4 regions of the Pantoea sp. X-Soil-TKNS-1279 genome follow, and region 1 is predicted to be linked to each of the others. Evidence: riboswitches for the same ligand, from Rfam matches in the RefSeq annotation. Region 1 holds a riboswitch; each other region holds the start of a gene.
The links. A riboswitch is a leader RNA that binds a small molecule or an ion and turns the genes downstream of it on or off. The one in region 1 is predicted to bind thiamine pyrophosphate.
Positions count from the first base shown of each region.

Region 1 (7,240 bases):
TTAAGTCGCTGGATATGGATGGGCGAGTGCTGCTGTGCAGCTCGTTTTCCAAAACGCTCTCGCCTGGCCTGCGTGTCGGCTGGGTTGCACCGGGGCGTTATCGCGAGCGGGTGCTGCACATGAAATATATCGGTACCGGATCTTCCGCGACCATGACGCAGCATGTGGTGGCGGAGTTTATTCGTCTGGGTCATTACGGGCCGCACTTGCGGCGTATGCGCCAGGTTTATCAACGCAATTACGAGACCTTTAGCTGCTGGGTACGCCACTATTTCCCGTGTGGTATTTGTGTGTCACGCCCACAGGGTAGCTTTCTGATGTGGATCGAACTGCCGGAAGCCTTCGACGCGGTGCGCCTCAACACGGAACTCCGCGCCTCGAAGATTCAGGTGGCGGTGGGCTCGCTGTTTTCCGCATCGGGTAAGTATCGCAACTGCCTGCGTCTCAACTATGCGCTGCCGATTACCGATGCCACCGAACAGGCGATTGCGCTGGTGGGTGCTGCGATTGAACGCGCGATGTTGGTCTGTGCCTGATCGGTAGCGGCGCGATTTATCGCGCAATTTAGTGCGTAATAAATCGCGTCGTCAGCCGTGTTTTACGCCGTGACGGTGGGTTCCGTCAGCGCCAGCAACTCTCGCGTGGCCGCCAGCCAGTCGGGTGCCTGAGTGATGGCGCTAACCACCGCGATGCTACCCACGCCGGTCGCCAGCACCTCTGGTGCGCGCGCCAACGAAATACCGCCAATGGCTACCGTTGAAATGCCTTCCAGCCGCGCCAGATGACGTGTTAACTCTGCAATGCCTTGCGGTTCTGATGGCATCTCTTTAGTTTGTGTCGGGAAAATATGCCCCAGCGCGATATAGGAGGGGCGCAGCGCCAGTGCCCGATCCAGTTCGGCATCATCATGGGTGGATAAGCCGAGGCGCAAGCCCGCCTGACGAATTGCCTCCAAATCGGCCACATCCAGATCTTCCTGGCCGAGATGCACGCCATAGGCGTTGTAGCGAATCGCCAGGCGCCAGTAATCATTGATAAACAGGCGGGCGCGATATTGTTTGCCAAGTGCGATAGCCTCCCGCACCGCCTCTTCCACTTCATGGTCTTCGCAATCTTTAATACGCAGCTGAATGGTGCGTACTCCCGCTTCCAGCAAACGGGCAATCCACTCAACGCTATCGACAACCGGGTAAAGCCCTAAACGTGGGGCGGTACTGGGGAAGGCGGCGGTCATACATTTTCCTCTTTCAGGGCATCGGCGGCATGATAAAGCTCACCGCCACGGCTACGGAAGGCATCTGACATCTGCGCCATCCCGATTTCAATCGGCTGGGCTTCCGCCTGCTGACGGGCGGCAAAGTCACGCACTTCCTGGGTGATTTTCATGGAGCAGAATTTCGGGCCGCACATGGAACAAAAATGTGCCACTTTGCCCGACTCCTGCGGCAGTGTCTCATCGTGATAAGCGCGCGCGGTATGTGGGTCGAGCGCCAGATTGAACTGGTCCTCCCAGCGAAACTCAAAACGCGCTTTCGACATGGCGTTATCGCGGATCTGGGCGCCAGGATGGCCCTTCGCCAGATCGGCGGCATGAGCGGCAATTTTATAGGTGATCAATCCCTGTTTCACATCTTCCTTATTCGGCAAACCCAGATGTTCTTTCGGGGTGACGTAGCACAGCATCGCACAGCCGAACCAGCCAATCATCGCGGCACCGATGCCAGAAGTGAAATGATCGTAGCCGGGGGCGATATCGGTGGTCAGTGGGCCGAGGGTATAGAACGGGGCTTCGTGACAATGTTCCAGTTGTTCGGTCATATTGCGGCGAATCATCTGCATCGGCACATGCCCCGGACCTTCGATCATCACCTGCACATCATATTCCCAGGCGATTTTGGTCAGCTCACCCAGCGTATGTAGCTCGGCAAACTGCGCTTCATCGTTGGCATCCTGAATCGAACCCGGACGCAGTCCATCACCCAGCGACAGAGCAACATCATAGGCAGCACAGATTTCGCAAATCTCACGGAAGTGCAGATACAGGAAACTCTCCTGATGGTGCGACAAACACCACTTCGCCATGATTGAACCGCCACGCGAAACGATGCCGGTCAGACGTTTCGCCGTCATCGGCACATAACGCAGCAGCACGCCGGCGTGGATGGTGAAGTAGTCAACGCCTTGTTCGGCTTGCTCAAGCAAGGTGTCGCGGAAAATTTCCCAATTCAGATCTTCCGCAATGCCGTTTACCTTCTCCAGCGCCTGATAAATCGGTACGGTGCCAATCGGCACCGGGCTGTTACGCAAAATCCACTCGCGTGTTTCATGGATATAACGGCCGGTCGAGAGATCCATCACCGTGTCAGCCCCCCAGCGTGTCGACCACACCAGCTTCTCCACTTCCTCTTCAATTGAGGAGCTGACCGCCGAGTTGCCGATGTTGGCATTCACTTTGACCAGAAAATTGCGGCCAATGATCATCGGCTCAGATTCAGGGTGGTTAATGTTGGATGGGATGATGGCTCGCCCTGCGGCGACTTCCTGACGCACGAACTCGGCGGTGATATTTTCCGGCAGATGCGCACCAAAGCTATGGCCAGGATGTTGTTGTAGCAACACTTCGCCACGGATGCGCTCGCGCCCCATGTTTTCACGTAGTGCAATAAACTCCATTTCCGGGGTAATGACGCCCTGACGCGCATAATGCAACTGGGTAACACGGTGGCCTGCTTTGGCACGTCGCGGTTGGGGCAGATGTTCAAAACGCAGGTGATCCAGCCCCTCATCTGCCAGGCGTTGCTGTGTATAGCTGGAGCTGAGCTGGTCGATGGTTTCACTGTCGCCGCGCTCCGCGATCCAGTTGGCGCGCAGTTTGCTCAACCCCCGATGAACATCAATCGATGCATGCGGATCGCCGTAAGCCCCGGCCGTGTCATACACCGGCACCGGTTCGTTGGCTTCGTATTGCGGATTATCTTTACTGCCGCCGGTCAGGGTCGGGCTGAGCTGAATCTCACGCATCGGCACACGAATATCATCACGACTGCCGGTGATCCAGATACGTTTAGAATTGGGGAAGGCAGTGCCCTGGAGGGAATCAATAAATTCCTGCGCCTGGGCGCGTTGTTCACGACGAGAAGTTTTTACAACAGACATAGCAAGTTTCCTGTAAATGATGGAAGTTGCTTGTCCGGAGTCCGGAAGGAGTAACAGAAACGGCGCGCGCACCGGCTGTGATATTTACTCTTGTTCCCTTCGCAGGTACTAACCTGATCAGGTTCCGCGGATCCCGAATTAACGGTCTCAGCCCGAAATGGGCACTCCGACAAGAAAATATTTACGGTGTTAAACCGTAAAGTAAAAAAGCCCTCGTAGCATAGAAGGGCTTTTTACGAATAACAAGTCTTTTACAAATGCGGGCGGCTAAGCAGGGCGGGCGATGATGCTTTCATTCGCTACCGGCGTATGCGCCAGCTGATTGTCCCATGCCAGATGCACGAGCTTATCTTCCAGCGTAAAACGTGACTCCAGCACTTCACCCACTTCAGACAGCGCCTGCTGGAAGGTGACGCAGTTGTCATCGGTGATGGCCTGTTGCAGATGGCCGTCATACAGTTGCATCATTCGTTCGGTATTGGCTTCCAGTGACGGGTAGATTTGCGCGGCGGCGATCATCGGGCTGTCACCTTGCATCTCACTGATAATATGTTCATAAATGCTGAAATGGCCGGCGGAGAGATAATCCACCAGGTTATGACAAAAGGCATCCAGCGCCTGTTCGTCCAGGGCACTCAACGCATCTTTTTTGGGCTTCATGCCAACCAACTGGTAGTAAGTCACAAGTAGCTGACGACGCGCGTGTAGCCATGAATCGACCAATTCGTTACCGCGGCCTACACGCTCGGTCAGGTCATCTAACTGAGTAAGCATACAAGGCTCCATGTGGGTTATAGTGGTTCATTCTGCGAATAGACGCTAAGGATGACGATTTAAATGCAACGTGAGATCTCAAGCGTAGACGCTGGCTGGTGGATTGTCAGCCATGAACAAAAACTTTGGCTGCCACAGGGTGAGCTGCCGCACGGGACGGCGGAACAATTCGATCTGGCGGGCAGCAGCGGCATGGTGATTGGCGAATGGCAGGGTGAAAACGTCTGGCTGGTGCGCGAATCACGTTCTGACAATATGGGCTCAGTACGCCAGTTGATCGACGAAGATGTCGGCCTGTTCCAGCTTGCCGGACGTGGCGTGCAACTGGCGGAATTCTTTCGTTCGCATCGCTGGTGCGGCTATTGCGGCCACGAAATGCATTTGAGCAAGCGTGAGTTTGCTTGCCTGTGCGGTCACTGCCGTGAACGCTATTACCCGCAAATCGCGCCCTGCATCATCGTGGCGATTCGGCGCGGAGATGAGATCCTGCTGGCGAACCACGCAAAGCATCGTAACAACGTCTACACCGTACTGGCCGGTTTTGTTGAAGTGGGGGAAACCCTCGAACAGGCAGTGGCGCGTGAGGTGATGGAAGAGAGCAATGTACGAGTGAAAAACGTACGTTACGTCACCTCACAACCCTGGCCATTCCCCCATTCGCTGATGATGGCCTATATGGCGGAATACGATGGCGGGGAGCTACAGCATGACGGCAAAGAACTGCTGGATGCCGGCTGGTTCCGCTACGATGCGTTACCTTTATTACCGCCGCCGGGTACCGTCGCGCGACGTCTGATTGAAGATACCGTTGCCCACTGTCGCGCCAGCGCGCTGTGAAAATGCTACACTGGCGCCCTGTCAGTGAGAGAGCCAATTATGAGTGAACTGAAGAACGATCGTTATCTGCGCGCCCTGTTACGTCAGCCGGTGGATGTCACCCCGGTTTGGATGATGCGACAAGCCGGGCGTTATCTGCCGGAATATAAAGCCACACGCGCCGAGGCCGGTGACTTTATGTCGCTGTGTAAAAATGCTGAGCTGGCCTGTGAAGTCACGCTGCAACCGCTGCGTCGCTATGCGCTGGATGCGGCAATCCTCTTCAGCGATATTCTCACCATCCCGGATGCCATGGGATTGGGCCTGTACTTTGAAACCGGTGAAGGCCCCCGTTTCTCTCACCCGATTACCAGCCGCGCTGACGTCGACAAACTGCCGGTACCTGACCCGGAGCAAGAGCTGGGTTATGTGATGAATGCGGTGCGTACCATTCGCCATAACCTGAAAGGCGAAGTGCCGCTGATCGGTTTCTCCGGTAGCCCGTGGACGCTGGCTACCTACATGGTTGAAGGGGGTAGCAGCAAGGCCTTCACCAAAATCAAAAAGATGATGTACGCCGAGCCACAAACGCTGCATGCGTTGCTGGATAAGCTGGCCGACAGCGTGATCCTCTATCTGAACGCGCAGATCAAAGCCGGTGCGCAGTCGATCATGGTGTTCGACACCTGGGGCGGCGTGCTGACCGGACGTGATTATCGCGAGTTCTCGCTTTACTACATGCACAAAATCGTTGATAGCGTGCTGCATGAGAACGAAGGTCGCCGTGTGCCGATCACCCTGTTCACCAAAGGTGGCGGGCAATGGCTGGAAGCGATTGCGGAAACTGGCTGTGATGCGCTGGGCCTGGACTGGAGCACCGATATTGCCGATGCCCGTCGTCGCGTCGGTCACAAAGTGGCGTTGCAGGGCAATATGGACCCGTCAATGCTCTACGCCCCACCGGCCCGTATCGAGCAGGAAGTGGCTGGCATCCTTGAAGGGTTTGGCAAGGGTGAAGGCCACGTCTTCAATCTGGGCCACGGTATCCATCAGGATGTACCGCCAGAGCATGCCGGTGCCTTTGTTGAGGCGGTGCATCGTTTGTCACGTCCTTATCATCAGGGCTAGCGATGGATTTAGCGGCGCTACGCACGGAACAGCAACAGCGCGCAGCTGACGTGGTGCGGCAGGACGATTTTGAGGTGCTGCCGCCCCGTTTGATTGCCGGTGCCGATGTCGGGTTTGAACAGGGCGGAGAAGTGACACGCGCCGCGCTGGTGATTCTTGAGTACCCCTCGTTGCAACTGGTGGAGCATCAAATTGCCCGCATCAGCACCACCATGCCCTATATCCCCGGTTTTTTATCATTCCGCGAAGTGCCCGCTCTGGTGGCTGCCTGGCAACAACTCCAGCATCAACCGGACCTGTTATTTGTCGATGGGCATGGCATCTCGCATCCGCGTCGGCTCGGTGTGGCGGCGCATTTTGGCTTGCTGGTGGATGTACCGACCATTGGTGTGGCAAAGCGGCGCCTGTGTGGCCAGTTTGATACGCTGGATGAAGCGCCGGGCAGCCGTCAGCCGTTGCTGGATAAAGGCGAGCAGTTGGGTTGGGTGTGGCGCAGCAAGGCGCGCTGCAACCCACTTTTTATCTCCACCGGCCATCGTGTCAGTACCGACAGCGCATTGCAGTGGGTGGAAAATTGCATGGCGGGTTATCGCCTGCCTGAGCCGACACGCTGGGCCGATGCGGTAGCTTCTGGTCGTCCGGCCTTTCTGCGCAGGCAAAATGCGCGTTAACGCTGTTTGCGCGCGGCTTTTGCGGTACACTGCCGCCAGCTAAATTATTGAGAGCAAGTTTGATGTTACAGAACCCCGTCCATTTGCGCCTGGCGAAGCTGGAAAGCTGGCAGCACGTCACCTTTATGGCCTGTCTGTGTGAACGTATGTTCCCTAACTACTGGGCCTTCTGTCAGCAGACCGAATTCGCCGATCCGCAGCTTTATCGCCGTATTCTCGATTTAGTCTGGGAAAGCCTGACGGTCAAAGGCGCTAAAATCAATTTCGACAGCCAACTGGAGAAGCTGGAAGCGGTCATTCCCAATGGCGACGATTTCGATATCTATGGCGTGCATCCGGCGATTGATGCCTGCGTGGCACTGAGTGAAGTGCTGCATGCTCAGCTCAGTGGCGAAACCCTGGAACATGCGGTTGAAGTGAGCCGCACCTCAGTGACCACTGTCGCTATCCTCGAAATGACCCAGGCTGGACGCGAAATGAGCGATGAAGAGCTGCGCGAAAACCAGGCGATTATTGACGAATGGGATATGCAGTGGGAGATTTTCCGCCTGTTGGCAGAATGCGAAGAGCGCGACCTCGAGCTGATTAAAGGGTTACGTTCTGACCTGCGCGAAGCGGGAATCAGTAACATCGGTATAATTTTTCAGCAATAAGGCGAGAAAACGTGACTTCAGGCCCGAATTAGCGCGCCTGGA
Region 1 covers NZ_AP035948.1:290,065-297,304, forward strand. Annotated here, with positions in the region: gene AC6I8N_RS01320 (aminotransferase-like domain-containing protein) at 1-536, shown strand, start outside; gene thiE (thiamine phosphate synthase) at 599-1,234, opposite strand; gene thiC (phosphomethylpyrimidine synthase ThiC) at 1,231-3,156, opposite strand; TPP riboswitch at 3,234-3,335, opposite strand; gene AC6I8N_RS01335 (Rsd/AlgQ family anti-sigma factor) at 3,424-3,930, opposite strand; gene nudC (NAD(+) diphosphatase) at 3,994-4,767, shown strand; gene hemE (uroporphyrinogen decarboxylase) at 4,807-5,874, shown strand; gene nfi (deoxyribonuclease V) at 5,877-6,545, shown strand; gene AC6I8N_RS01355 (YjaG family protein) at 6,608-7,198, shown strand.

Region 2 (7,240 bases), on a different replicon from region 1:
AAACGCCGGGATACGTTTATCCTGCGCCGCCGTTTTCTGATTCGCCAGAATGATCAATTCGTCATAAGCCGGAACGCCAAAATCTTCCGGCTTAAAGACTACCGGCTTCGCGCCTTTGTCTTGCAGGTCCAGCAACTCATAGTTGCGGTACACCGTCATGGCCCCGTCAATTTTGTGCGTCAGCAGCGCCGACACCGCATCCATATTAAGGTTGATCAGTTTCACCGAATCCGGGTCAACCCCCTGCGATTTCAGCATGTTGTGAATAGCGACATCCTCAAAGCCAGGGATGGCATAACCGAGCGATTTCCCGGCAAAATCCTTGAGTGAATGGATATCAGCGGAAACGGTGGTCAGGGTGTTTAACGGCTGATTGATCAGCGTACCCACGCGAATGACCGGGACGTCTTTATCCACCAGCGTGTAGAGCTGCGGTTGATAGCTGATCGCCAGATCGGCCTTACCGGCCGCCAGTAGCAAGGGCACTGAAGCGGAGTCAGCCGGGGCGATCATCTCCACATCCAGCCCCTCTTTTTTAAACGCGCCGCTGTATTGCGCGGCAAAAATGGCCGCATGATTCGGGTTAACGAACCAGTCGAGCAGCAACCGAACTTTTTCGTTCGCCTGAGCAACGCTGGAGGTTACCAGCAGTAATAACGCGGTTATCACCGTACCGAGGTTTTTCAAAATGCATCCTTATGTTGAGTGCCAGAGGGTTTTCTTACGTAGCAGGGCGACGCCGCCAGACAACAGCAACGCCAGAATCAGTAACAACAACAGCGCGGCGAAGCTGGTGGCGGTTTCCAGCCGGGCGTTGGACTGCATCATCAGGTAGCCCAGTCCTTCGCTGGCCCCTACCCATTCGCCAATCACCACGCCAATCGGCGCCAGCACCACCGCCATCTGTAAACCGGAGAAAAATTGCGGCAGCGCGGCAGGCCAGCGCACCTGCCAGAACAGGCGAAAGCGTGAAGCATTGAGGGTTTGCGCCAGCTCCAGCCAGCCCGGCGGTGTGCGGCACAGGCCATCAAACAAGGAGATACACAGAGGAAAGAACAGGATCAACGCCGCCACCACCACTTTGGACGCGATGCCAAACCCCAGCCACAGCACCAGCAGCGGGGCCAGCGCAAACACCGGAATCGCCTGGCTGGCGGTGACCAGCGGAAACAGCAAGCGACGTATCGTTGGACTTCCCGCCATCAGCACGGCAAAAACTATCCCCGCACCGACGCCCAACAACAGCGCCAGCACCATTTCCGCCAGGGTATATAACAAGTGATGCCACAGCAGCGCGCGATGCAGCCACAACGCCTCCAGCACCGCCTGCGGCGCGGGCAACAGAAAATTTGGCACGCCACTGTGGCGCGCCAGCAGCCAGGCGCATAACAACACCGCCAATAAGTAAATGGCGCTAAACAGATTTTTCTTCATCTTGATTCAATCGGGTAAACAATTGGCCCTGCGCCTGCAACAGGCCGGGATCATCGATCGTGCGGGGAGCCGCGCCGTCTGGCACCGGCCAGGCTTCGATCCGCAACGGCTGGCCACTCAGCAGCAGAATGTCATCCGCCATGCGGCAGGCTTCCAGCGGGTCATGCGTCACCAGCAGCACGGTTTTCCCCTGCAACAACGTTGCGGTCAGCGTTTGCAGGCTGAGTTTGGTCATCACATCCAGAGTGGCAAAAGGTTCATCCATCAGTACCACATCGCGTTCGGCGTACAGGGTGCGCGCCAGCGCCACGCGTTGCCGCATACCGCCAGAAAGCGTCTCGGGCCGGGCATGAGCAATATCGGCCAGTTTGACCTGCTCCAGCAGATGCAAGGCCCGTGCGCGGTCTGGCTTTTCGCCATTCAGCCGTGCCACCAACATCACGTTGTCCTGCACCGACAACCACGGATAGAGCAAATCCTGCTGCCCCATCCAGGCCACGCTGTCGCTGATGCCACGTATGCTGCCCTGTTGCGGTTGCAGCAAACCGGCCACCAGACGCAGCAAGGTACTTTTGCCAATGCCGCTGCGCCCCAGCAACACCGTGGTTTTACCGCCACGCAGCCGCAAATCGAGGTGCTGACATAGCGGGTGCCCTCCCCAGCTAAAACTGAGATCGTGCAGCGAAATATCGGGGTTCATGGTCGATTGGCCGCCAGAATCGCCAGTCGGGTGCAGCCACGCTGCGCCAGCGCGCTTGCCGCCTGGGCAGCACGAATACCGCTGGCGCACACCAGCACAATGCGCCGATCAGCAGGTGGCTGCCAGGCGTCAAGTTGTTGTGGCAGAATGCGTTGCGCCCAGGCCGCCACGCTAACCGGGGCTTCCTCGCGACTCCGCAACTCGACAATGCAATCTTCAGCGCTGAGAAGTCGGGTATCAATAAAGGGTACGCCGGGTTGATCCGGCTCGCCTGCGCCATCAAAACGGAACTGGCGAAAATGCCAGTGCACAAAATCGCAGTTGACCAGGCAGCCCAGCGGCGAAGGTGCAAACCCCAGCAACACGCTGAGTGCCATCTGCGCCTGTAACGCCCCGAGCGCGGCGACGGCCGGTCCCATCACGCCTGCGGTGTTGCAGTTGGCTGCGCTGGTGGGTAAACATGGAAATAGCGCGCGGTAACTCGGGGCTGAGCCGCAAAATCCGCCGACATAACCCTGTCGCCCCAGTACCGACGCGCTGATCAGCGGGATACCCACTGGATGGCAGGCATCCGACAGTTGATAGGTCACGGCGAAGTTATCCGCTGCGTCGATCACCAGATCGATATTATGTAGCGCCTGCTGCACATTGCTGGCGGTTAAGGACAACGGCAACGGTTCCACCCGCACCAGTGGGTTACGCCGCAGCAAGGCGCGCTGCGCGCTGGTGACTTTAGGTTGCGCCACATCCTGCATATCAAACAGCGTCTGACGGTGCAGATTGTGCAGCGCCACCTCATCGTCATCGTACAGGCGGATATAACCGACACCCGCTCCCACCAACAACGGCAGGAGCGTGGAACCCAGCCCACCCGCGCCCACCACCAGCACCCGAGCCTGACTCAGCCGCTGCTGCCCCTGCTCGCCAATCTCTGGCAACATCATCTGACGTTGGTAGCGATCCATGATTACCCCCCTCCGCCGAAGGTCGCCAGGCCAAAGATCGGCGTGGAGGCGGCAGCCATATCGCGTTTCTCCATCAGGCCACCGTCATGGGCAGCTTTTCCTGCCTCGATCGCCTGGCGAAAGGCTCCTGCCATCCGCACCGGGTCACCCGCTTTAGCCACTGCGGTATTGAGCAAAACGGCATCGAAACCCAGCTCCATTGCCTGTGCTGCCTGCGAGGGGGCACCGATGCCCGCATCGATAATCAACGGAACATCACGGAACCAGGCCCGCATCGCGCGCAGGCCATCAATGTTACGTAGCCCCTGACCGGAACCGATGGGTGCGCCCCACGGCATCAGCACTTCGCAGCCGGCTTCAAGCAATTTTTCACCGACAATCAAATCTTCAGTGGTGTAGGGGAATACCTGAAAGCCATCGGCGCAAAGGATGCGTGCCGCTTCCACCAGCGCGAAGGGATCAGGTTGTAGCGTGTCGGCATGGCCGATCACCTCCAGCTTGATCCACGGGGTGTTAAACAATTCACGCGCCATCTGCGCTGTGGTCACGGCTTCCTGCACCGTGTGGCACCCGGCGGTGTTCGGCAGCACGCGTACATCCAGTTGCGCAAGTAGTTCACGGAAGGCGGCCCCAGCGGCCCCTTCACGCCGCAGACTGACGGTAATGATTTGGCTGCCGCCAGCCGCAATCGCCTGCTGCAAAATTGCCGGTGAGGGATAACCTGCGGTACCAAGCAGAAAGCGGGATTGTGGTTCAAAGCCATAAAACATCATTAGCCCCCCTGCATTGGTGATAACACTTCGAGCTGACAACCCTCTTCCAGTTGCTGACTGTCGTAGCGGGATTTGGGGACAAAAGTACCGTTGTAGGCGGTTGCCACGCAGGCCACATCAATCTGCTGCTCACGCAGCAGTTCGGTCAGGGTACGGGCGGCCGTCAGCACCGGGCGACCGTTAAGCTGAATATTCATGAAGTTGTTCCGAGGTTAAACGCTGCATCAGTTGTTCCGCCATCAGCGGAGCCAGCAGGAAGCCGTGGCGGTACATCCCGTTAAGGTAAAATGTCCCGTTTTGATAGTGGATTTCCGGCAGATTTGCCGGATACGCCGGACGCAAACCGCTGGCGCTTTCGACAATACGCGCTTCGGCCAACGCCGGGTGGATGGCCCAGGCCGCGCTCAGCAACTCCATCATGGCGCGGGCGCTGATCGGGCTGGCATCATGGCTTTCGACCATAGTTGCACCGAGCATAAAATGGCCGCCGCGACGCGGCACCAGATAGCAGGGAAAGCGCGGATGCAGCAGACGAATCGGGCGTGAGAAGCGCACCTCATCGCTGTGTAAAATCAACATCTCGCCCCGCACCGCCCGCAGGCCTGGCAACGCTGTTGCCGCATGGATGCCCCGGCAGTCAATCACCTGCCCCGACGGCTTCCCGTGGTGAAAAGCCACCCCACGTTGCTGCAACTTTTCACGCATTTCATTCAGTGCCAGGCGAGGATCGAGATGCCCCTCCTGCGCAAAAAACAGACCACGGGCAAAGCGCCCGGCGAGGGCTGGCTCCACGTCTGCCGGATCAATCCATTGATGTTGTTCGGTCATGCGGGCAAAGCGGTTCAGTTCCTGGCTGTCGCGTGGTGGTGCCACCACCAGCGTGCCCTGATGTTCAACGCAACTGACGCGTTGCTGCCACCAGGTTGCGGAGTGCTGCCCCAGCTCGATGACGGCCCGTGGTGCGCTTTCTGCTTCACACCAGGGTGCGAGCATACCCCCGGCAAACCAGGAGGCGGGCTGACGCGTGTCATCGCTAATCACTTCAAGCTGTTCACCGCGTTCGGCAAGTAAGGTCGCCACACACAGACCCGCAACACCGCCACCGAGTACAGACCAGCGGCTCATAGCGGGTATTCCGTAATACAAAGGGGAGAATTCACATCGGCCTCTCAGTTTTCGCACTGAGACCCGGGATACAGGAGGAGGGAAATGACACGCGCAACGGAAAAACGTCCCGATGTCAGACAGCCGAGATGACAGGCTGTCAGTCTTCCTACGCCAGTATCAACTGGGTCAGGTTCAAAGGGTCGCTAAGCCGCGCAGTGCGCTTTTAGCCTCTCAGTCTCTTGAGCGAGACTCCCCCGACGCGTCTATTTGTATTGCAGCCGCCAGGCTACGTCAAGTGTAAGCCCGGCAACAAAGCCTAACCTTTAAAAATTCCCTGTTTCAGGTTCATCCATTTTTCTCCATGATTTGCGCGTATTCTCGTCCCCTCATCCTGAAATCCGGCAGGTAAATTATGTGTGCTGATTCAATCATTTCAGCCATTCTGGTGTGTGTATTCGGCGTGATTATTCTGTGGGTGGTGTTCTGCCCCTGAGCCGTCAGGCAAAATAAGAGTAGCGATGCCAGGTGAGCAGCGGAATTTTGCTGTCACTGAACGACTGACCGCTGCCCGGCTGTTGCAACAGGGCGAGGCACAGATCGATCTCCTGACGAATATCATGGCCGAGCACCAAATCCAGGGTGCCGTTCTCCAGCAGCAGTCGGCTCGCTTCACTCAATTCATGGCCGATAAATATCACCTGATCCTGTACGCCAAAATCGGTTAACGCGCGCGCCACCCCTTCGTTACCGCCTGCGGTGTTGTAGATCCCTGCCAACGGGTTCCCCCGCTCCAGCCATTTTTTTACGCTGAGATACGCGGTTTCCGCTTCGTCGTTAATGTTGACGCGATCACGAATGGTTAACCAGGGGAATGCCTCGCGCAACACGCGGCGAAAGCCAATCTCACGCTCCTCCTGGGTACGATAGGTCGAACTACAAATCAGCAGAATATTGCCCGATTGCTGTGCGGGCAGCATACGGCCCATAAACCAGCCCGCAGTGGCTCCGGCAGCGACCTGATCAATACCCACATAGGCGCTGCGCCGCGAATTGGGCAGATCGCTGGTCAGACAAATGACCGGGACTCCATCATCAATCGCCGCTTTAACCGCACGATTTATTTTTACCTCATCGCGACACACCAGGATGATGCCGCTACTGGTGGCGGCTCGCCGGGTAATCAGTTGGCTGAAGCGTTCGACATTGAATTGCACGTTCGGCACGCTATCGAGGCTGAAATGGAGCTGGGGATAATCACTGATAGCAGCGCGTACCTGTTGCTCCACCTGATGGAGAAAACTGGAACCGGATTCGCAAATAATCGCAATGCGCGTTCTGTTAACACTCGGGTTGCCGGTATCTGCGTTCAATCCCAGCCGCTGCATCGCGTCTGCCACTTTTTTGCGCGTCACTTCCCTTACGCCTTCGCGACCATTCAGCACCCGGTCAACGGTGGCGGGACTGACGGCAGCTTCCTGCGCGATTTGTTTGATCGACGGCGATTTCCAGTGATGTTGCTTCATGGCATGTCCTGATGTCATCTACCTCACAGGCAATCAGTATCCGTACATCCTGGCAAAAAGCAAAATCAATCAACCACATGAAATAAAAAGAATTATTCACATTTGATGTTAGTTACATCAAAAAAGCCTGTGATCTACCTCATCAATTCATCACGCCGCCGGGGCTTTGTTTTGACTTGATCTGCGCCCGCATCGATTAATAACGCCACAACCTTTCTACCCCCGAGGAATAACCAATGCTGAATATCGCTTTATTGGGTGCCGGTCGTATCGGCCAGATCCACGCAGGAAATATCGCCGCCCATCCGCAGTGTCGGCTGGCGTATGTTATGGATGTCTATGCTCCGGCAGCGACAGCGTTGGCCGAGAAGTATGGCGCGACAGTTGCCGACCTCGCCACCATCCTGGCAGACAGCAGCATCGATCTGGTGGCGATTTGCAGCGCCACCAACACCCATGCCGATTTGATTGAAGCCGCCGCCAGAGCGAACAAAGCCATCTTCTGTGAAAAACCGGTCGATCTCAGCCTGGCGCGCGTGCAAAGCTGCCTTGCCACGGTGCGGGAAGCAGGTGTGCCGTTGATGATTGGTTTTAACCGCCGATTTGATCCCAGCATGGCACACCTGCAATCCAGCCTGCGCGCCGGGGAGATTGGCAGCACCGAGCTGGTGACCATCAGCTCGCGCGATCCGGGTGCACCACCGCCGGAATACGTGAAAGTCTCCGGTGGCTTGTTCC
Region 2 covers NZ_AP035949.1:522,748-529,987, forward strand. Annotated here, with positions in the region: gene AC6I8N_RS22550 (ABC transporter substrate-binding protein) at 1-687, opposite strand, end outside; gene AC6I8N_RS22555 (ABC transporter permease) at 697-1,434, opposite strand; gene AC6I8N_RS22560 (ABC transporter ATP-binding protein) at 1,415-2,134, opposite strand; gene AC6I8N_RS22565 (ThiF family adenylyltransferase) at 2,131-3,099, opposite strand; gene AC6I8N_RS22570 (thiazole synthase) at 3,102-3,869, opposite strand; gene thiS (sulfur carrier protein ThiS) at 3,872-4,069, opposite strand; gene AC6I8N_RS22580 (FAD-dependent oxidoreductase) at 4,053-4,997, opposite strand; TPP riboswitch at 5,126-5,245, opposite strand; gene AC6I8N_RS22585 (LacI family DNA-binding transcriptional regulator) at 5,477-6,502, opposite strand; gene iolG (inositol 2-dehydrogenase) at 6,739-7,240, shown strand, end outside.
Region 2: it holds a riboswitch for thiamine pyrophosphate, as region 1 does, so the genes downstream of both, AC6I8N_RS22580 (FAD-dependent oxidoreductase) here and thiC (phosphomethylpyrimidine synthase ThiC) in region 1, are expected to answer to the same signal.

Region 3 (7,240 bases), 510 kb from region 1:
GCCTGACGCTGCAACACGAAGCGTCCATCGCCGACTACGAGACGAATCAGCCCGCGTTTTTACGTTAAAATAGCGCGATTAATCGCGCCGCTACAGCCGTAGCGGCGCAATTTATTGCGCGCAGTTACACATCCCGCACGCGCGAAGCCAGCCCCAACGCCAGCACTGCCAACCCTAGCGCCAGCCAGTACACCGACTCATGGCCGAACTGTTCACTCAGCGCCCCCTGAATCAAACCCGCCACAATCATTCCGGTTGAGATCGAGGTAGTAAACATGGTGGTAGCCGCGCCTGCACGTCCCGGCATCAGGTCCTGGAACCACAACATACCGATTCCGGCAACAATCCCGATAAACGCAGCATTGAACAGCTGCAACACCATCAGCGCGGTACGTGACTGGAACAGACCCAGCCCGAGATAAAACACCATTGCGGCCACCAGCGCCACCTGCACCAGCCGACGTTTACCGAAGCGACGCGCATAATGCCCGGCCAGCAACATAATCGGGATCTCCAGCCCGGCAGCCGTTCCCATCAACAGGCCAGCCAGCTTTTCCGGCAAACCGAGTGTGGAGCTGATATAGAGCGGCATATCAATGATATACATCACGTTGCAGGTCCACATTATCACCGAGGCGATAAACAGCAGACGCACCTGGCTGTCTTTCCACGGACTCAGTTGTGTCAACACCTGCTCGGGAGACACGATCACACGCGGCACCGACGGCAGGGTGCGCCAGATCAGCAGCAGGCTTAACAAAAAGATCACCGCCGCCACGCAAAACAGCGTCACAAAGCCATAGTTCAATGCCAGCGCGAACGATAACGGCGGGCCGATCACCCACGCCAGCGACAACTGCGCACGCATGACCGAACTGAACATCACCACTTCGCGGGCGGAACGGTCAGCATACTCACGCGCCAACGCAAAAATTTGCGGCACTGCCACGCTGGCCAATGCCGACAGCAGCACGCCCAACGTAATCAACGTCAGATAATGACGGGTAAAGGCAAACAACAGCGAATTACACACCGCCATCAGGCAACAAAACATAATCAGGTGGCGGCGATCGCCGTGGTTGTCGGAACGTTTCGCCATCAGCAGGCTGATGACAATCCCGGCAATCGCGTTGACGGTAAAGAACAACCCAACCCAGAACGGCCTGACCTGCACTTCACGCGTCAGGAACAGGCTCAGCGTCGGTGCCTGCAAAGCACCGGCCACGCCAACCATAAAGGAGACGGCCATAAAAGCCAGATAAACCGGGTTGAGGAACGGCTTACGCGTTAACAGCGATTTCATGCAGAAATCCCTTTGCGGATTCAATCGGGGAAAAAAATGAGGGTAGAAGATTCCACAGCAAGACGAAAAAAGCCAGCAGAGAACACACTGCTGGCGGTGAAATTGCACCCTACTCAGAAAAGGTTCTACGTCGGCAGAACCGCTGGCAGAGCGCCATTCATGACTGAATGCCTCCCGCTCTTCCATTGGGGTCTACTATGCCTCTAATATAGGGCAAGAAAAACTGAGCGATTACGCGGCGGAGTTCCCCTTTTATGTCCTCTTCACGTCTACAACAGCAATTTATTCGCCTGTGGCAAAGTTGCCAGGGCCAGGATCAGGAAACCACCCTAAGCGAACTGGCTGAATTGCTGCACTGCTCGCGACGTCATATGCGCAACCTGTTGAATGCCATGCAGGATGCGGGTTGGTTAATCTGGCAGGCGGAAGCCGGACGGGGTAAACGTTCAACGCTGAGTTTTTGTTATACCGGGCTGGCATTGCAGCAGCAGCGGGCCGAAGATTTGCTGGAGCAGGATCGCATCGAACAACTGGTGCAATTGGTAGGCGACAAAAATCAGGTACGCCAAATGATTGCTTCTCACCTCGGCCGTAGCTTCCGCCAGGGTAAGCATATTCTGCGCGTCCTGTATTATCGCCCGCTTCCCAACCTGCTACCCGGTTCCCCGTTGCGTCGCTCCGAAACCCATTTAGCGCGGCAAATCTTCAGTGGTCTGACACGGATAAATGAGGAAAAGGGGGAAATTGAACCCGATATTGCCCATCACTGGCAACAAACATCGCTGCTGCACTGGCGCTTTTTCCTGCGACCCGCGATTCGTTTTCACCACGGTCGTGAACTTGAGATGGAGGATGTCATCAGCTCGTTGGATCGTCTGCGTACCCAACCGCTGTTCTCCCATATTGCCAAACTTCACTCCCCTGCCCCCTGGACGCTGGATATTCAACTGACTCAACCTGATAACTGGCTACCGTGGCTGCTTGGCAGCGTCAGCGCGATGATCTTGCCGCGCGAATGGCAAACGGTACGCGATTTCGCCCGTCAGCCGATTGGCACAGGCCCCTACAGCGTGGTGCGCAACCAGCAAAGCCAACTTAAAATTGCCGCTTTTGATGACTACTTCGGCTACCGCGCGCTGATTGATGATGTCTCAATCTGGGTATTGCCGGAAATCAGCGACGAACTGGTGTATGCCGGAGTGAAGTTGCAGGGCGAAACCGCCGATGAAAAATCGGAGGAGAGCCGCCTGGAAGAGGGTTGCTATTTTCTGCTGTATGACCAACGTTCAGAGCAAGGACGCGATGCCCATTTCCGCCGCTGGGTCAGCTATCTGTTTAACCCTATCGCCCTGCTGAACAACGCCGGGGTAGGGTATCAACGCTACTGGTTCCCGGCCTATGGCTTGATTCCTCGCTGGCACCACCGCCGCGACTTAACCCCAGTCAGCAAACCACAGCATCTCACCCAACTGACCATCAGCTGGTACAGCCATCATGTTGAGCATGAAGGGATCGCCAATGCGCTGCGCCCACTGCTGGCGCAGCAGGGCGTAGAGTTAATCACCCGTGAACTGAGTTACGAAGCATGGTTTAACGGTGAAGGCGAAAGCGATATCTGGCTCGGCAGTGTCAACTTCACCCTGCCACTGGATTACTCGCTGTTCGCCCAATTGTATGAGCTGCCGCTGATGCAGCAATGCATCCCAATAGACTGGCAAAGCGCGGCTGAACGCTGGCGCGAAAAAACGCTACCGCTGGCGGAATGGAGTAAGCAACTGGTGGACAGTGACTACCTGCATCCGCTGTTTCATCACTGGTTGCTGCTGGAAGGCCAGCGCAGTATGCGTGGTGTGCGCATGAATACCCTTGGCTGGTTTGACTTTAAATCCGCCTGGTTTGCCCCGCCGGAGCTGTGAACCTTTCGCCCTGAGCCGGAAATGACTAGAATGAGCCGTTCTCAACGGGGTGCCCTGCATTACAGGGGCTGAGAGAGACCCGTCGAACCTGATCCGGTTAATACCGGCGTAGGGATTTGAGATGCCTCACTGCTCAGATCCTTTGCGACTCAACCTTATCTTCTCCTCAAGGAGCGCAAAGTGTTTAAAAAAATTCTGCCCGTGCTGCTGCTGATTTCTGCCCCGGCGCTGGCTGCCAAACCGGTACTGACCGTCTACACCTACGATTCATTCTCTGCCGATTGGGGACCCGGTCCGGCAGTAAAAAAAGCCTTTGAAGCCCAGTGCGGCTGTGAGCTGAAATATGTCGCGCTCGAAGATGGCGTGTCGCTGCTCAATCGTGTCCGGATGGAAGGCAAAAACAGCAAAGCGGATATCGTGCTGGGCCTCGATAACAATCTGGTGCAGGCGGCAGAAAAAACCGGCCTGTTTGCCAAAAGCCAGGTGGATACCGGCGCACTCCAGCTGCCAGATGGCTGGCACAACGACACCTTTATCCCGTTCGACTATGGCTACTTCGCCTTTGTCTATGACAAAAACAAATTGAAGAACCCGCCCAAAAGTCTGAAAGAGTTGGTGGAAAGTCCTGAAAAATGGCGCGTGATCTATGAAGATCCACGTACCAGCACCCCCGGACTTGGCCTGCTGCTGTGGATGCAAAAGGTGTATGGCGACAAAGCACCGGAAGCCTGGCAAAAACTGGCGCAAAAAACCGTCACCGTCACCAAAGGCTGGAGTGAAGCTTATGGCCTGTTCCTGAAAGGTGAAGGCGATCTGGTGCTGAGTTACACCACCTCCCCGGCTTATCACATCATTGAAGAGAAGAAAGAAAACTACGCGGCAGCGCCGTTCAGCGAAGGCCATTACATGCAGGTTGAAGTGGCGGCACAGCTCGCCAGCAGCAAACAACCAAAACTGGCACAGCAATTTATGCAGTTTATGGTATCCCCGGCCTTCCAGCAGACCATCCCGACCGGCAACTGGATGTATCCGGTCATTAAAAGCGATCTGCCTGCCGGTTATCAGACGCTAAACGTACCGCAAACGGCGTTGCAATATAGCCCGACTGAGGTTGCCGACCATCGCGCCGACTGGATAAGTGCATGGCAACGCGCCGTCAGCCGTTAATTCCCGGCTGGCTGCTGCCCGGCAGTTTCACCGCGCTCTTGTTATGCGCGGTGGCGCTGCTGGCGTTTGGCGCGCTGCTGATGTCAGCCCCCATCGGTGACTGGCGTGGCCTGCTCACCGATGACTATCTGCATCACGTACTGGCTTTCTCCTTCTGGCAGGCGTTACTGTCGGCGCTGTTCTCAGTCATCCCCGCGATCCCGCTGGCACGCGCCCTGTACCGTCGACGTTTTCCCGGACGTAACCTGCTGTTACGCCTGTGCGCCATGACGCTGGTGCTGCCGGTACTGGTGGCAATATTCGGCCTGCTGAGCGTCTATGGTCGCAGCGGCTGGCTGGCCCAGCTGTGCAGCCTGGTAGGTATCGATTATCACTTCTCACCCTATGGGTTGCAGGGCATTTTGCTGGCACATGTGTTCTTCAATCTGCCGCTGGCCACGCGCATGCTGTTGCAGTCGCTGGAAAGCATCCCGGGCGAGCAACGTCAGCTGGCGGCACAGCTCGGCCTGCGCAGTTGGAACCTGTTCCGCTTACTCGAATGGCCGTGGCTGCGGCGGCAGATTATGCCGACCGCCGCGTTGATTTTTATGCTGTGCTTTGCCAGTTTTGCCACCGTGCTGGCGCTGGGCGGTGGCCCACAGGCCACCACGCTGGAGCTGGCAATTTTTCAGGCGCTGAGTTTTGACTACGATCCCGGCCGCGCGGCCCTGCTGGCGCTGCTGCAACTGGGCTGCTGCCTGCTGCTGGTGTTGCTGAGCCAGCGCTTCAGCCAAGCTATTCCGAGCGGAAGTCAGCAGATACGCGGCTGGCGCGATCCCCAGGATAGCTGGCGCGCGCGCCTCAGCGATGGCTTATTGATCGGTTTAGCCTTGTTGTTGTTGCTCCCGCCTTTGCTGGCGGTAGTGACTGATGGCCTGCGTGGCGGCGTCGCCGGGGCGATTCAACAACCGGCTCTGTGGCAGGCCACCTTTACCTCATTACGCATTGCCATCGGAGCAGGCGTGTTGTGCGTCATTCTTACCCTGATGCTGTTATGGAGCAGCCGTGAACTGCGCCTGCGTCATCACACTATCCCGGCGCAAGCAATGGAACTGAGTGGCATGTTGATTCTGGCAATGCCAGGTATCGTGCTGGCGAGCGGTTTTTTCTTGCTGTTCAACGCCACCGTTGGCCTGCCGCAATCCGCCGACGGACTGGTGATCTTCACGAACGCACTGATCGCTATCCCCTATGCCATGAAAGTGCTGGAGAACCCGATGCGCGATCTCAGCGCGCGTTACAATCAGTTATGCGCCTCGCTGGGTATGCAGGGGTTGAACCGCCTGCGCCTGCTTGAACTGCGCGCACTGAAACGTCCGATTGCCCAGGCGCTGGCCTTTGCCTGCGTGTTGTCGATTGGCGATTTTGGCGTGGTGGCGTTGTTTGGCAGCGCGGATTTCCGCACGTTGCCATTCTATCTGTTCCAGCAAATTGGGGCCTATCGCGGTGAGGACGGCGCGGTCACCGCGTTGCTGTTGCTGCTGCTGTGCCTGCTCCTGTTTACCCTGATGGAAAAATTGCCAGGTCGTCATGCTGACACTGAATAACCTCACCTACCTGTACCAGCATCTGCCGATGCGCTTCCAGTTTAGTGCGCAAGCCGGCGAACGGCTGGCGATCCTGGGTCCGAGCGGAGCCGGGAAAAGTACCCTGCTTAGCCTGATTGGCGGCTTTTTGCCGGTCAGCAGCGGCAGTTTATGGTTAAACGGCGAAGAGCATACCGCCAGCGTCCCCGCCGCGCGCCCGGTGTCGATGTTATTCCAGGAGAACAACCTGTTTCCGCACCTGACGGTGCAGCAGAATCTGGGACTGGGGCTGCATCCGGGCTTAAAACTCACCGCTGACCAGAAACAGCAGGTGCTTGAGATCGCCGGGCAGACCGGGCTTCAGGAGATGCTACAGCGCCTGCCGGGACAGCTCTCCGGCGGGCAACGCCAACGCGTAGCGCTGGCGCGCTGTCTGCTGCGCAATCAGCCGATTCTATTGTTGGATGAACCTTTTTCTGCACTCGATCCGGCGTTGCGTCAGGAGATGCTGCAACTGGTGCATAGCGTCTGCGTCGCGCGTAACATCACGCTGCTGATGGTGTCGCATAGTCTGGAAGATGCGCGGCAAATCGCGTCGCGCAGTCTGGTGGTGGTTGATGGTCGGATTTACTGGGATGGCAGCACGGAAGACCTGCTCAATGGCAGAACCCCCGCCGCCGCCATTCTCGGCGTGGCACAACGTTAAGCGAAGAACACCTTCCACAGCAGATGACGGAACACCGGCATCATTGGGTGGAACTGGATAGCAATAAACGCTGCCACGCCGACCACTGCGGCCAACGGTGCCAGCCAGCGTAAACGCGCCGCCGGTAGATACGCCGTTGCCCAGTCGATATTTTTGCCACTGCGCCACCAACGCCAGCACAGCCAGAACCCCAGCCATACCAGCAACGCCACCAGCGCCAGCAGCCAGGTAAAGTGGCTGCCTTGTGCGGCCTGCGGCACATCAATCGCCACCCCGGCGAGGATACCAGGCATCAGATACAGCGGCGGCCAGAGGATGCAGCCAATAATGTTCGGTGGCAGGAATTTGCGCACCGGTAACTCCAGCATCCCAGCCGCCAGCGGAATCAATGGACGCGTCGGGCCGACAAAGCGCCCAACCAGAATGGTAAACATGCTGTGCTGATGCAGCGCATGCTCGGTCTTATCCAGCAAACCACGATACTTCTGTAAATATTTCCAGCGATGCAGCGGGCCCTGGAATCTCCAGCCAATGCCATAGGAAACCCAGTCGCCAATCAGGCAACCGACCAGCCCGGCAGCCC
Region 3 covers NZ_AP035948.1:801,668-808,907, reverse strand. Annotated here, with positions in the region: gene leuD (3-isopropylmalate dehydratase small subunit) at 1-68, shown strand, start outside; gene AC6I8N_RS03640 (MFS transporter) at 125-1,303, opposite strand; gene sgrR (HTH-type transcriptional regulator SgrR) at 1,558-3,219, shown strand; TPP riboswitch at 3,255-3,352, shown strand; gene thiB (thiamine ABC transporter substrate binding subunit) at 3,400-4,386, shown strand; gene thiP (thiamine/thiamine pyrophosphate ABC transporter permease ThiP) at 4,362-5,972, shown strand; gene thiQ (thiamine ABC transporter ATP-binding protein ThiQ) at 5,956-6,657, shown strand; gene AC6I8N_RS03615 (DedA family protein) at 6,654-7,240, opposite strand, start outside.
Region 3: it holds a riboswitch for thiamine pyrophosphate, as region 1 does, so the genes downstream of both, thiB (thiamine ABC transporter substrate binding subunit) here and thiC (phosphomethylpyrimidine synthase ThiC) in region 1, are expected to answer to the same signal.

Region 4 (7,240 bases), 1.7 Mb from region 1:
CGGCGCGCCCCATATAACAGTTTGCCAACTGGTAGCGTACCAGGTCGATTGGGTTTTCGGTGGTCAACTTGCTGTATACGCGATCATCGGTATGGCCGAAATTCACCGCGGTATAACCCCCGTTATTCTCTGCCATTTTTTGCTTCACGATATCCGCGCCAATGGTCGCGGCCAGATGGTTGGCCTGACCGGTTAAATCGGCGCTGGCATGGTAATCCACGCCATCTTTCTTGAAGCCGTTATTGCGCAGGTAGGCCCACAGCACCGTCACCATACCCAGCTCATGCGCACGTTCAAACGCGGCGGAGATCTCTTCAATCTGGCGACGTGATTGCTCAGAACCGAAGTAGATGGTGGCCCCGACCGCAATGGCTCCCATATTGAACGCCTGCTCGACGCTGGCGTACAGCGTCTGATCATATTGCGTCGGATAGCTCAGTGTCTCGTTGTGGTTCAACTTCACCATAAACGGGATCTTGTGCGCATAACGCCGCGCCACCGAGGCCAGCACACCGTAAGTGGAAGCGACACAGTTGCAGCCCGCTTCAATCGCCAGCTCAACAATATTTTTCGGGTCGAAGTAGTGAGGATTGGCGGCAAATGAAGCGCCTGCGGAGTGCTCAACCCCCTGATCAACCGGCAAAATCGACAGGTAACCCGTCCCAGCCAGGCGACCGGTGTTGTACAGCGTTTGCATGTTGCGTAATACCACAGGAGAACGATTGTTATCGGTCATTACGCGATCAACATAATCCGCGCCCGGTAAATAAAGGCTTTCCGCTGGAATGGTCATGCAGCGATGTTGAAGAAGGCTATCCGCTTCTTGGCCCAATAACTGAACGATGTCCGTCATACTCACTCCTGATTAATGGCTGGATTGGAACCGGCACCTGCCGATTCGCCCCCAACAGCCTGGACCGGGATCCGCCAGGCTGGCAAATTGCTGACTCCATTTTTCAGACAGATACGCAGGCAAAAAATGGCAATTCGGCGTTACGCCCTACCACCAACGATGAAAATGGTGCACCGGCCCAATGCCTTTTCCGACTTCCAGAGAATCGGCATGCAGTAACGCTTGTTGCAACCAGGCTTTAGCCTCGGAGAGCGTCGCAGCCCAGTCATCATGGCGTGGACGTAGCGCCGCCAACGCAGCTGACAGCGAACAACCAGTGCCGTGGGTGTGGCGAGTATTGACGCGTGGCGCGGTAAAACGCTGACGTCCGTTGCGGGTGATAAGCCAATCCGGGCTCTCCGCATCACTCAGATGTCCTCCCTTCATCAGTACCGCTTCACACCCGAGATCCAGCAATGCATCCCCCTGCATCAGCATCGTCTTCTCATCCTCCGCCACACTGCCGCCAAGCAGCGCCGCGGCTTCTGGCAAATTCGGCGTAATCAACGATACCTGTGGTAACAACAACTCACGCAGACTGGCGATGGCATTCGGTGATAACAACGCATCGCCACTTTTGGCAATCATAACGGTGTCCAGCACCACGAACGGCAGGCTGGCACGCTTCAGCTTGTCAGCGACAATTTCCACCACCGCCGTTTCCGCCAGCATGCCAATTTTTGCCGTGTCGATACGCACATCATCGAGCACCGAATCCAGCTGCGCTCCGACAAAATCTGGTTCGATACGATAGACCGACTGCACACCACGGGTATTCTGCGCCACCAGCGCGGTAATGACGCTGGTGCCATAGGCACCCAGCGCGGAGAAGGCTTTGAGATCGGCCTGAATTCCAGCACCACCGCTGGGGTCAGTACCGGCAATAGTCAATGCGTTAATACGTTTCATGGCGTCACCTCCAGTGTCCACAGCGCATCCAAAAAGGCAGCAACAAAGCTGCCCGGACCCTGGACCTGACGTGCCGCCCGTTCACCGGCCAGTGACATGACCCGACAAGCTGCCGCCACATGTTGCAGACGTTCACCCGGCAGGCTGGCAAAAGCCGCCACCACTGCCGACAGCGCACAACCTGTCCCCACTACGCGTGTCATCAGTGGGCTGCCGCCCGGGATGGCAAAGGTATGCTGACCATCGGTGACGTAATCCACTTCGCCGGTTACCGCCACGATGCTGCAGTAATCATTCGCCAACTGTTGAGCAGCGCTGAGTGCGGCGTCAGCCTGATGCAAGCTGTCCACGCCACGCCCGCCCGCCGCCTGGTTCGCCAGGGCAAGGATTTCCGAGGCGTTGCCACGGATGGCTGCCGGTTGCTGGGTCAATAGCTGCTGACAAAATTCGGTGCGAAAGGTTAACGCGCCCACCGCGACCGGGTCGAGCGTCCAGGGCGTGCCGGCACGGTTTGCCGCCTCTACCGCAGCCTGCATGGCGATGCTGCGATCGCGCGTCAACGTGCCCACGTTGATGAGCAGAGCATCGGCATAACCGCTGAACTGTGCGGCCTCATCAGCGTCGATCACCATGGCAGGTGAGGCACGCAGTGCCAACAGGACATTAGCGGTAAAGGTCTGTACCACATCATTGGTCATGCAATGTACCAGCGAAGCATGTTGATGCAGTAACTGAAGCGAGTGCGCGAGTTGCGCGGAGGAAAGAAGGTCAGGTTGTTTCATAAAGCTCCCAACCGGCGATCAAGAAGGCGAATGCGGTCAGGCATCTGACTTCCCTACGCTGGCATTATCCAGATCAGGTGGTACGGGTATTTCTCAGCCTTCACAAGGAAGGGCACCCCGAGTCATTTATATGACTGGCAGATTAGGGGAAGTTGCCTGCTGACGCAAGCCTGTCCTGTTAACGAGCAACTCCGTACGCTGCGTCGGAACGCTTTAGCACATTCAGTAGCAGCGCGATGGAACGCAAATACACGTTCTGCATAGAGCCATTGCTAATAAAATGGCCTTCGGGATAATTTCCACAACCATTGCAGCATAGATTTTCTGACTTCCCTCCACCTGTCAGGAGTTATCAACCGGTGCTCAGCAGCCATAAAAAACCCCGCAGAACGGGGTTAGTCAGTTATTTTCTTCCTGAAAATCACTTCCGCTGATATTGATTCAAGTACTGCTTAACTTTCTCAGTACCATTACCTACGTTAGCAACAGCGGTACGCAATTGTGTCGCACTCACTTCCAGGGTGTTCGTCCAATACTCAACCTCCCAGGTTTCAGTAAGACTAATAAAGCGTTTGTCTTCCGGTTGTTTTCTCTTTAAATCATCAGCCATTTCGCAGCTCCTGAGGTTAATCCTGAAAACATGACTATCGCTTCTTAAGAAGAGTAACTCGTTAGCTTAACCGAAGGATGTTAGCCGTCCGGTGATTGCCATACAGCCCCACTTAAGGCCAGGAGCCAGCACAGCGCTGGCTTCCGGAAAAAATCCTAGACAATATGGCTGACGATATCAAGGTATAGCAACTATACCAAAGAACAACAGAGCAAACTTTTTTGCTGCATCTAAAGGCTGAATGTTGTTCCCGGTTTTCTGCTAATCAACAGGATCAAGTACTGAGAAACAATTGACTCACATAAACAACAAAACAGTAACATTATGATTTTAGTGAATTAAATGCTTATTTTTGCGTCCTGCGTCATAAATCGTACTCATCGTCATTGATAATTCGCGTCACGAAAAATAGCATCTGCGCACTGGTTACATGAAGTAACAGTAAATGGAAGGCATCATCACACAAGGAATTATCACGGAGGATTTACCATGCACAGGACAGTTCGCACGTCGCTATCCACAGCTATCGCCACTGCACTTCTCATTACATCATTTATCCCTGCTCCTGCTTTAGCAGCTGGTTTCATTGATGACTCATCCCTGACCGGTGGCCTCTACTACTGGCAGCGGCAGCGCGATCGCAAAGAGATGGATCCGCAACAGGGTAAATACGGCCAGTATGATGCCAACCTGCATCATGCAACAGGCAATGCCAGCCTCGATTTCTCTTCAGGCTATCTGGCGGACGTCATCGGCCTTGACCTTGCTGCGTATGGCGCGCTGGAGCTGACTCATGGTGGTCCGGCTGCACCCAACGAAATCGGGTTCAGTGATGCCAGCAACCGCTGGGATGAAAAATGGACTGGTGATAAAAGCGGTGCCAGCCTGTACAAAGCTGCGCTAAAAACCCGATGGCAGGATTACTGGCTGCGTGCCGGATATCTACAACCCACCGGCCAAACGTTACTGGCACCGCACTGGAGTTTCCTGCCGGGAACTTACCGTGGTGTCGAAGCGGGAACCACCTATGACTTTGGTGATGCGGGAGCCCTTTCCTTCTCATGGATGTGGACCGATCAATACAAAGCGCCCTGGTACCAGCATATGTACAACTTCCGCAAAGCAGACGGCACTACGGATGTACCGTGGCTGCAATCTTTCGGCGCGAAGTACGATTTTAAAAATAGCCTGGTCGTGGAAGGGGCTTACGGCCAGGCCGCAAACTACATGGATCAATACTTCGCCAAAGCGTCGTATCAACTGCCGTTGGCCGGTTCGCCGTTGCGAACCAGTTATCAATTTTATGGTGCACAGGATCGCGAGGGAGGCGGCGCCAGCAACGTCAACAATGTCTATGACGGTTTAGCCTGGCTTCAGGCGATGACACTCGGCTACACCCTTGGCGCATTTGATTTGCGCCTGGAAGGCACCTGGGTAAAAGCAGAAGGTAATCAGGGCTTCTTTTTACAACGCATGACGCCCTCGTACGCCAGTTCCAATGGTCGCATGGACGTCTGGTGGGACTCGCGTTCAGACTGGAACGCGAATGGTGAGAAAGCCGTGTTCGCTGGCGTGATGGCCGATCTCGCACACTGGCAATTGCCGGGTTGGCAGGTTGGTGGCTCCTATGCCTATGGCTGGGATGCGAAGCCTTCCACCAATCCCATATACAACCAACAGCAGCGCCTGACAGAATCCGCCTGGAGCCTTGATCTGGTGTACACCTTGCAGGAAACACGCGCTAAAGGGACGCAGTTCAAATTGCATTACACCAAATATGACAACCATAGCAACCTGCCGAGCTACAGCGGTGGCTACGGCAACATCTTCCAGGATGAAAAAGACATCAAATTTATGGTCATTGCTCCCTTTACTATTTTCTGACGCTAAGCGGGCTGGATCCCGCTATTGTCATCCATGCACAAGGATAACCGCATGAAAAATTTACAGTTAAGCTTTCTGGCACTCAGCATGATGGGCATCACCGCCTGTAATGCCGTACCGCAAAATCAGCAACAGGTCGTCGATCAAATCAGTCAATTTGGTGTGCAGTACCAGGTCACGGATAACCAGGCTGCCAGCCACGGCGTGGATTGCGCCCAACTGGGTGCTGACTGGGCATCCTGCAACCGGGCAACCATCAGATTGACCAACCACGGTCCGGCCATCACCAGCAAAAACTGGGCGATTTATATGAGCAACGTGCATGAAACCCTGCGCGTTGATAATGACCAGTTTAAAATGACGCATATCGTCGGTGATTTAACCCGACTGGAGCCTACGGATAAGTTCACCGGATTTGCTGCCGGGGCCACGGTGGAGATCCCCATCGTCAACGAATACTGGCAACTGTTTATTACCGATGTAATGCCGCGCTGGTACGTCACTGCCGCAGGGGCATCGCCCAAAATTATCACCAGCACCGACACGGAAAATTTAACCGATTTTGTCATGCCGTTTGGCGAACAGTGGAAACGTACCGCAGATGACAAAAACGTGCTGATGCAACCGGTCAGCCGCTTTGAGAAAAATGCCGATATCAAGCTGCTGCCTGCTGTTTCGCTGCGTGGACAGATCACCCCCACGCCGCGATCGGTGAACATTCACACGGCAGATGTCGATCTGAGTCAGGGTGTCGCACTCCAGTTGCATACCCTGACGGCTGACCAGGCGGCGGCAGTGCAGCAACGCTTTGCCCTGCTGAATATCAAGACGAACCCAACCGGTTATGGCATCGCAACGCAAATCGATGCCGCACGCTTCAAGGGAGAAGAGGCCGTGTCCGGGGCGTATCAGTTAACCATCACCCCACGCGGCACTGACATCGTCGGCTATGACTCTGCGGGCGTTTTCTATGGACTGATGTCGCTGCTGTCACTGGTACCGGCAGAGGGTAAACCGCTGATCGCCACCCTGGAGGCCCAGGATGCCCCCCGCTTCGCTTATCGTGGTGCATTCCTCGATGTGGCGCGTAACTTCCACAGCAAACAGGCGGTACTCAGCATGCTCGACCAGATGGCGGCATGGAAGATGAATAAATTCCATTTCCATCTGAGCGACGATGAAGGTTGGCGCATTGAAATCCCCGGACTGCCGGAACTGACTGAGGTCGGCAGCAAACGCTGTCACGACATGGATGAGCAACGCTGTCTGGTACCACAACTGGGTTCTGGACCGTTTAGCGATAACAACGGCAGCGGCTACTTCAGCCGCGCCGATTATATCGACATCGTGAAATACGCTCAGGCACGCAACATTGAAGTGATCCCGGAAATTGATATGCCCGCACATGCCCGTGCTGCGGTTATAGCGATGGAAGCGCGTTATAACACCCTGATGAAGGCCGGTAAAACCCGTGAAGCGAGCGAGTTCCGCCTGGTCGATCCCACCGATACGTCTAACACCACGTCAGTACAGCTGTACGATCGCACCAGCTATCTCAATCCCTGCCTCGACTCGTCGCAGCGTTTTGTTGATAAGGTGATTGGAGAGATCCAGCGAATGCATCGTGAAGCCGGTCAGCCGCTGAACACCTGGCATTTTGGCGGTGATGAGGCGAAAAACATTCGCCTTGGTGCCGGTTACACCGACATCTCTAACCCGGAAGCTGGCAAGGGGGTCCTGGACCAAAGTAAAGAGGATAAACCCTGGGCGAAATCTCAGGTCTGCCAGGCATTGGTGAAATCCGGCAAGGTACAGGATCTGGAACACCTCCCCAGCCACTTCGCGTTGGAGGTCAGCCAACTGGTCAAAGCGCACGGCATTCCGGTGATGCAGGCGTGGCAGGATGGTCTGAAAGATGCAGCTAATGCGCAAGCCTTCGCCACGTCCCGCACCCGCGTTAATTTCTGGGATACGCTTTATTGGGGTGGGTTTGACAGCGCCAACGACTGGACGCAGAAAAACTACGATGTGATCATCTCTAACCCGGATTACGTTTATATGGATTTCCCGTATGAGGTCAATCCTCTGGAACGTGGTTATTACTGGGGCACCCGTTATAGTGATGAACGCAAGATGTTCAGCTTCGCACCTGATAACCTGCCG
Region 4 covers NZ_AP035948.1:2,875,422-2,882,661, forward strand. Annotated here, with positions in the region: gene fbaB (class I fructose-bisphosphate aldolase) at 1-853, opposite strand, end outside; gene thiD (bifunctional hydroxymethylpyrimidine kinase/phosphomethylpyrimidine kinase) at 1,001-1,801, opposite strand; gene thiM (hydroxyethylthiazole kinase) at 1,798-2,583, opposite strand; TPP riboswitch at 2,617-2,713, opposite strand; gene AC6I8N_RS13480 (DUF3606 domain-containing protein) at 3,005-3,193, opposite strand; gene chiP (chitoporin ChiP) at 3,683-5,077, shown strand; gene AC6I8N_RS13490 (beta-N-acetylhexosaminidase) at 5,129-7,240, shown strand, end outside.
Region 4: it holds a riboswitch for thiamine pyrophosphate, as region 1 does, so the genes downstream of both, thiM (hydroxyethylthiazole kinase) here and thiC (phosphomethylpyrimidine synthase ThiC) in region 1, are expected to answer to the same signal.